2 regions of the Streptomyces sp. NPDC087215 genome follow, and region 2 is predicted to be linked to the other one. Evidence: riboswitches for the same ligand, from Rfam matches in the RefSeq annotation. Region 2 holds a riboswitch; the other holds the start of a gene.

Region 1 (3,355 bases), on a different contig from region 2:
GCCCCGGCGACGGTGTCGAGCGCGGAGAGGACGGCCCGGCCGCGCTCGGTGTCCAGGTGCCCGGCCGCCCCGGTGGCGCGGACGCTGTCGACGGCGGCGCCGGGGCGGTACTTGCCGGTGAGGAAGCCCGCGGCGAGGCCGTAGTACGGGACGGCGGAGAGCCCGGCCCGCTCGACGGTCTCCAGGAGGGGGCCCTCGTAGGTGTCGCGGGAGACCAGGTTGTAGTGCGGCTGGAGGGCCACGTACCGGGTGAGGCCCTCGGACTCGGCGAAGTCGAGGGAGGCGCGCAGCCGCTCCGGGGAGATGTTGGAGGCGGCGACGGCCCGCACCTTGCCCTCCTTCACGAGCTGGTCGAGAGCGGTGACGATCTCCTCCACGGGGACCGTCTCGTCGTCGAAGTGGGTGTAGTAGAGGTCGACGCGGTCGGTGCCGAGGCGGCGCAGGGACGCCTCGGCGCCCGCCTTGATGGTGGTCGCGGAGAGGCCCTTGAAGCGCGGGTGGGCGCCGACCTTGGTGGCGACGACGATGTCGTCGCGGTTGCCCCGGGAGGCGAGCCAGCGGCCGATGACCGTCTCGGACTCGCCGCCCTCGTTGCCTTCGGCCCAGGCGGAGTAGGCGTCGGCCGAGTCGACGAAGTTGCCGCCCGCCGCCGCGTAGGCGTCGAGGACCGCGAAGGACTGCGCTTCGTCGGCGGTCCAGCCGAAGACGTTGCCGCCGAGGGCGAGCGGGAAGACGCGCAGGTCGGAACTGCCCAGCGGGCGGAGAGAAGTCATGGGACGCTCAACTTCCGCTTCGCCCGGAGTATTCCGGCCCCATCAGGGTGGGCCCCGTAAGGGAGGGCTCCGGCCCGTAGGGGAGGACCCGGTCCCGTCCCGGAGCGTTCCGGGACGGGGGCGCGGTCAGAGCGACAGGCCCTTGGAGCGGAGCCAGGAGGCCGGGTCGACGCCCGCGCCGCCGGGGGTGTGGACCTCCATGTGGAGGTGGGCGCCGGTGACGTTGCCGGTGGCGCCGACGCGGCCGATGGTCTCGCCGGTGCCGACGGACTGGCCCGCACCGACCGTCATGGACGAGAGGTGGCAGTACCAGACCTCGCTGCCGTCGGGCAGTTCCAGGACGATCCGGTAGCCGTACGAGCCGGACCAGCCCGCCGACTTGATGGTGCCGCCGTGCACCGCCTTGACCGGGGTCCCGGTGGGGGCGGCGAAGTCGAGGCCGGTGTGCTGGCCGGAGGACCACATCGAGCCGGACTGCATGTAGGTGGCGGTGAGGGTGTACGAGGAGACCGGCAGCGAGTAGCTCGCGGCGAGCCGGGCGAGGCGCTCGGCCTCCTCCTTGGCCTTGGCGGCGGCTTCCGCCTCGGCCTTCGCCTCCGCCTCCGCCTTCGCCCTGGCCTTCGCCTCCGCCTCGGCGACCGCCTTCTTCGCGGCCTCGGCCTTGGTCTGCGCCTCCGCCGCCGCCTTCTCGGCCGCCGCCTTCTCCACTGCGGCCTTCTCGGCGGCGACGGCGGAGACCTGCTGCTGTTCGGCCTGCTGGAGGATGCGGGCGCGCAGGGCCTCGCCCGCGTCGCCGGTGGCGCTCGCGGCCGTGACGGTCCGCTCGGCCCGTACGGCGGTGGTGGCGCCCGGCTTCTCGTCGAGGGAGGCGTAGGAGGCGGTCAGCGGGTGCGGGTTGGCACGGGCGACGGGGACCGTCTCGTGGTCCTCCTCGGGGAGGAGGTCGCCGACGAGGGGGAGGTCGTGGGCGTCCGGGAGGTCCGGCAGGGATATCGCGACCTTCGGCTTCTCCTGCGCGGTGGCGAGGCCGCCCGCGCCGACCGCGGCGATGACGCCGACGCCGAGGACCGTGGAGGAACGGGCGAAGTTGGAGCGCTGCTTGACGACCCGGTGCCGGCCGCCGGAGCGGTTCTGGGCGCGGAGGGTGTCCTCGGTCGGGTTCCACTCGGTCCCGGGGGCGGCGGGAGCCGAGCCACCGCCGAAGGCGTCGAAGGGGGTTTCGGGTACGGGAGTGTGGGACGCCACGGGGGCGCGCTCCTTTCCTTCCTTCTCGCCTACCGGGTTAGCTGACGGGTTCGGAGCAGGAAGGTCTCCTACGGGCCGGTCGCACGGGTGCGAAGGGCCCGATTCACCCCAAGTGGTGGTTCCCCGGTTCCCTTTCGGGATTCGGCGCGTGCGCACGGTGCCGCCTCTTGCGACGGCTGGGACGACCGCGCTGCGTTATCGAACGTTAATAGACAGGGGTGCTCGATTCCAAGCTGTCCCTCTTGATCATTAACAGGAATGAGGGGGAATCGGGCGAGTTGGCCGCGCTTCGGTGGAGACCGGCACGGGCGACGAGATCTGACGTTATGTCAATTGTTATCGCAGCGACACCCGGTGACTACAGCCGGTGACCGGGTCTGCCCGGCGGCACCACCGGTATCGTCCGCCGCCTCGCCGGCTGCCCCGCCGCCGGGCGGCTCACCGCGAGCAGGGCCATGTCGTCCGTCGATCCGCCGCCCGTGTGCAGGCGTACGTCGTCCACCAGCGCGTCGAGGAGTTCCTCGGGGCCCGGGAAGATCCGGCCCAGCAGGCGCGCCCCCGGGTCGTAGAAGACGCCCTCCGCGTTCCGCGCCTCCGAGAGGCCGTCGGTGTGGAAGAGCAGGGTCGCGCCCGGCGGGAAGGGCCGCGCCTCGGCCCGGTCGGGCCAACTCGCCAGATCGCCCATGCCGAGGGGCAGCGCGGGCTCGGACGGCTCCAGGAGGTCGAGGCGCCCGTCCCCGTGCAGCAGCAGCGGCGGCGGATGCCCCCGGTTGACCGTCCGTACGAAACCGTCGAAGGTGCCTCCGCCGTCCCCGCGCGGGATCTCGGCGAGGACGGCGGTGGTGAACCCCTCGAAGGCGTCGATGCCCTCTCTCCGGATGCCCTCCCGGGCCAGCGCCCCTTCGAGACGGCGGGCCACGCCCTCCAGGTTCCGTTCCTGCTCGGCCGCCTCCCGGAAGGCCCCGATGATCACGGCGACGGCCTCGACCGCCTCCAGCCCCTTGCCACGGACGTCCCCCACCACCAGCCGCACCCCGTAGGGGGTGTCCTGGACGGCGTACAGGTCGCCGCCGATGAACGCGCCCGCGTGCGCCGCCTCGTACCGGGCCGCGCACTGGAGTCCTCCGATCCGCTCGGCGGGCGTCGGGAGCACGGCCCGCTGCACGGTCTCGGCGATGACCCGCGCCGAGGCGAGCCGCTCGCCGCTGCGGCGCACGACCCGGTTGATGAGGAGGGCGAGCGCGGAGACCGTGGCGACGGTCAGGGTCTCGGTGAGGGCCGGGATACGGCTCGCGGTGTCGTTGTAGAGGTGGAGCCCGGCGGAGGCCAGGACGGCG
Region 2 (3,355 bases):
GAGACGGCCCTGTGGTTCCGGCTGAGCAACTCCTCTGCGGGTCCCGTGACGTTCACGATCCGCTCGAACGCCTACCGTACGGACGGCCCGTGGACGTACACCGTCCCGGCGAACTCCACCCGTGAGGACCACTTCGACGCCGTCGCCCACCAGAACGGCTGGTACGACTTCACGGTCCTCGCCGACCTCGACGGGACCTGGTCGCGCCGGTACACCGGACACATCGAGACCGGGGCACCGAGCGTCAGCGGCTGATCCGGGGCGGCTCAGCGCCCGGCGAGCGCGGCGCGGCGGATCGTGGCGTCGAGCAGGGCCACCGCGTCGCCCGCCGTGCGGCCGGGGGCCCGGTTCCACGGCCCGATCAGCTCGTGCCATCCGCGCGAGCGCAGTTCGGTCATGATCCAGGCCGCCGCCTCGTTCATGGTCGCCCCGCCGCCGTATCCCAGGCGGTGGGCGGCGAGCAGGGCGCCGCACACGCACCGGGCACCCCGGGCGTCACGCAGCCGGTACGGGGTGTTCTGCCAGCCCCACTCCGTCAGGACGAGGCGGGCGTAGCCGAGGTGGACCGAGGGGCGCAGCTCCGGGCTGCCGATCCGGCGCCAGGCGTGCAGCCGGTCGGGGAGGACGGCTCCGATCCGACCGGGGAGGCGGCGCTCGACGGGCGGGGGCGGGGGCAGGGTGCCGAGCGCGTCGGCGACGAGCCGGTCCACCGGGACGGTGAGCAGCCGCCGCCACGCCTCGGGGTCCGCGTCCTCGCCGGGTGCGGGCGGGGGCGCGAGGACGGGCACGCGAGCGGGCGGCGGGCCGGGCACGGGCGCCAGCGGAAGCGGGGCCGGGGACACGGCCGGGGCCGGGGCCGGGGCCGGGGCCGGGGCCGGGGCCGGGGCCGGGGCCGGGGACACGGTCAGGGTCGGGATCGGGATCGGGGACGCCGTCGGGGTCAGGGCCGGAGAAGCGGAAGGGGTCGCGGCGGGCACGGCGGCGGTCCACTCCTCGACAATCCGCTGCCAGGCGTCGCTGTCATGGAGGGCGGCGGCCTCGCGGTCGAGGTCGTCGGGGCTGAGCTGGGGGGCGGTGGGTGGCATCCGGGGGCTCCTCGGTCGGGATCACCCTCATCTTTCATGTCAAATGCCCGTTTTGCGACTTTTGACATTGAATGCCCGTCGTGGCGACTAGTCCTTATGTCGCACTTCCCTATTAACGGAACTAAGCACCATATCGGGACATCCGCTTCCGCGTGACGCGACTCACTCTCCTTGCGGTGAACCGGGAGGCCGAGGGCTCAGGGCCCGTACCGGGCAAGGAATTCCCCGCCCGCCCCGGCCGCGTTCGATCTTGAACAATCAGAATTCCGTGATCCTTTCCGCATTTCTCCGCACTGATCCTCTTGTTCCGCACCGTATGGCTGCCCTACGGTCACCTGCATTCGAGCGGATCGCCGAATCCTGCCACCGTTCGAAATACTTCCCCTTTTCACCCGACGGCAGGAGCGGGGGACCCACGAATACGCCGACCCGGGAATCCGGGGCGGCTCGGGGTGCAGCCGCGTGCGCGCGGCCGGACATCTCCCGTCCGAACCCGACAGCTCACCCCGCAGGCGCCGGAGAGGAATCCGCCATGCCCGCACAGAGCAAGCACCGCCGCCCCCGCCGCTCCGTCTCCCGTGGCTGGGCGCTGATCAGCACAGGTGGAGCCGCCCTGGCCCTGCCCCTGATCGCCCCCGCCATGGCCGGTGCCGCGCCCGTTTCCGGAGTCCAGGAAACCGTCGCCCGCACCGCCGTCGCCGCCCCGGCAGCCGCCCCCGCCGCCCCCGCGAAGGCCCCGGCCGCCCCCGCCGCCGCCCGCACCTACACGGTCGTCAGCGGTGACTCCCTTTCCCTCATCGCCCAGAAGAAGGGAATTCAGGGCGGCTGGGAAGACCTTTACCGGATCAACAAGAACGCCGTGGGTGACAATCCGTCACTCATTCACCCCGGCCTTGAACTGACGATTCATCGGATTTCCGCGAAGGCCGCCCCCGCACAGGCGCGGAAGGCGTCCGACTCCGCCGAACGGGCGAACCGTTCCGAGAGCCGGGCCGTCCCCGCCGTGGCCACCGGCACCGGCGCCTCCGCCACCGGGGCGGTCTCCTCCGCCGCCACCGTCGCCCTGAAGGCCGTCCCGATCGCCGCCGTCCAGTACACCGACAACCTCGACGGCTGGATCCGGGAGTCCCTGGACGTCATGGCCCGGCACGGCATCCCCGGCTCGTACGACGGCATCCTCCGCAATGTGATGCGCGAGTCCTCCGGCAACCCCCGGGCCATCAACCTCTGGGACTCCAACGCGGTGGCGGGCACGCCCTCCAAGGGGCTGCTCCAGGTCATCGAGCCGACCTTCCTCGCCTACCACGTGCCGGGCACTCCCGTGGACCTGTACGACCCGGTCGCCAACATCACCGCCGCCTGCAACTACGCGGCCGACCGCTACGGCTCCATCGACAACGTCAACGGGGCCTACTGATCCCGCAGGTGCCCGGTGAACCAGGAGGTGGCGAGCTCGGCCACCTCCTCCAGGGCGCCCGGCTCCTCGAAGAGGTGACCGGCGCCCGGCACCAGGGCGAGCCCGTTCTCGCAGCGCAGCAGCGACCGGGCCCGCCGGTTCAGCTCGACGACCCGTGCGTCACGGCCGCCCACGACCAGCAGCGTCGGGGCGCGCACCAGTCCCAGCCGTCTCGCGGCGAGGTCCGGCCGACCGCCCCGCGAGACGACGGCGGCCACCCGGGAGGCGGGATCGCCCGCCGCCCACAGCGCGGCGGCGGCCCCGGTGCTCGCCCCGAAGTACCCGAGCGGCAGTCCGGCGCCCGCCGGGTCCCCTGCCAGCCACTCCGTGGCCCCGGCCAGCCGCCCGGCGAGCAGCGGCGCGTCGAAGACCAGCGCCCGGTCGGCCGCCTCGGCCTCGGTGAGCAGGTCGAACAGGAGCGTGCCGAGCCCGGCCCGGTTCAGCGCCGCCGCGACGGCGCGGTTGCGGGGGCTGTGCCTGCCGCTGCCGCTGCCGTGGGCGAAGAGCACGACGCCGGTGGCGCCCTCGGGCACCACGAGCCGTCCTGGCAGCTCGCCGCCGGGGAACGGGACGCGGACGTCCCGCGCCACGGGCCCGCCCCCGCCCGGAACGGCCGCCGCAGCGTCCGCGTCCCGGACCGTCCGACCGTCCGCGCCCCTGGCCGCCCGCCCCCGCGCGGCCCGGTTCCGCTCCAGGCACGCGATCACCTCGGTGTCCGGGGTCTGCGAGAAGTCCCGGTAGAACCGTCCGATCGCGAAGAACGGGTCCGGTGTGCGGACGCTCACCGTCTCGTCGGCCTCGCCGCCCAGCCGGG

Evidence for each region. Region 2 has a riboswitch for cyclic di-AMP ahead of ACIO92_RS30085 (LysM peptidoglycan-binding domain-containing protein). Riboswitches for the same ligand answer to the same signal wherever they lie in the genome.
Region 1: linked by a shared signal. The riboswitch ahead of ACIO92_RS09495 (M23 family metallopeptidase) and the one ahead of ACIO92_RS30085 (LysM peptidoglycan-binding domain-containing protein) in region 2 are both predicted to bind cyclic di-AMP.

Annotation. Positions count from the first base shown of each region.
Region 1 covers NZ_JBIUZD010000003.1:22,904-26,258, forward strand. The annotation lists gene ACIO92_RS09490 (aldo/keto reductase) at 1-773, opposite strand, end outside; gene ACIO92_RS09495 (M23 family metallopeptidase) at 900-2,018, opposite strand; cyclic di-AMP (ydaO/yuaA leader) riboswitch at 2,030-2,175, opposite strand; gene ACIO92_RS09500 (PP2C family protein-serine/threonine phosphatase) at 2,377-3,355, opposite strand, start outside.
Region 2 covers NZ_JBIUZD010000017.1:58,256-61,610, forward strand. The annotation lists gene ACIO92_RS30075 (phosphocholine-specific phospholipase C) at 1-255, shown strand, start outside; gene ACIO92_RS30080 (hypothetical protein) at 267-1,085, opposite strand; cyclic di-AMP (ydaO/yuaA leader) riboswitch at 1,427-1,613, shown strand; gene ACIO92_RS30085 (LysM peptidoglycan-binding domain-containing protein) at 1,618-2,502, shown strand; gene ACIO92_RS30090 (phosphoribosyltransferase family protein) at 2,496-3,355, opposite strand, start outside.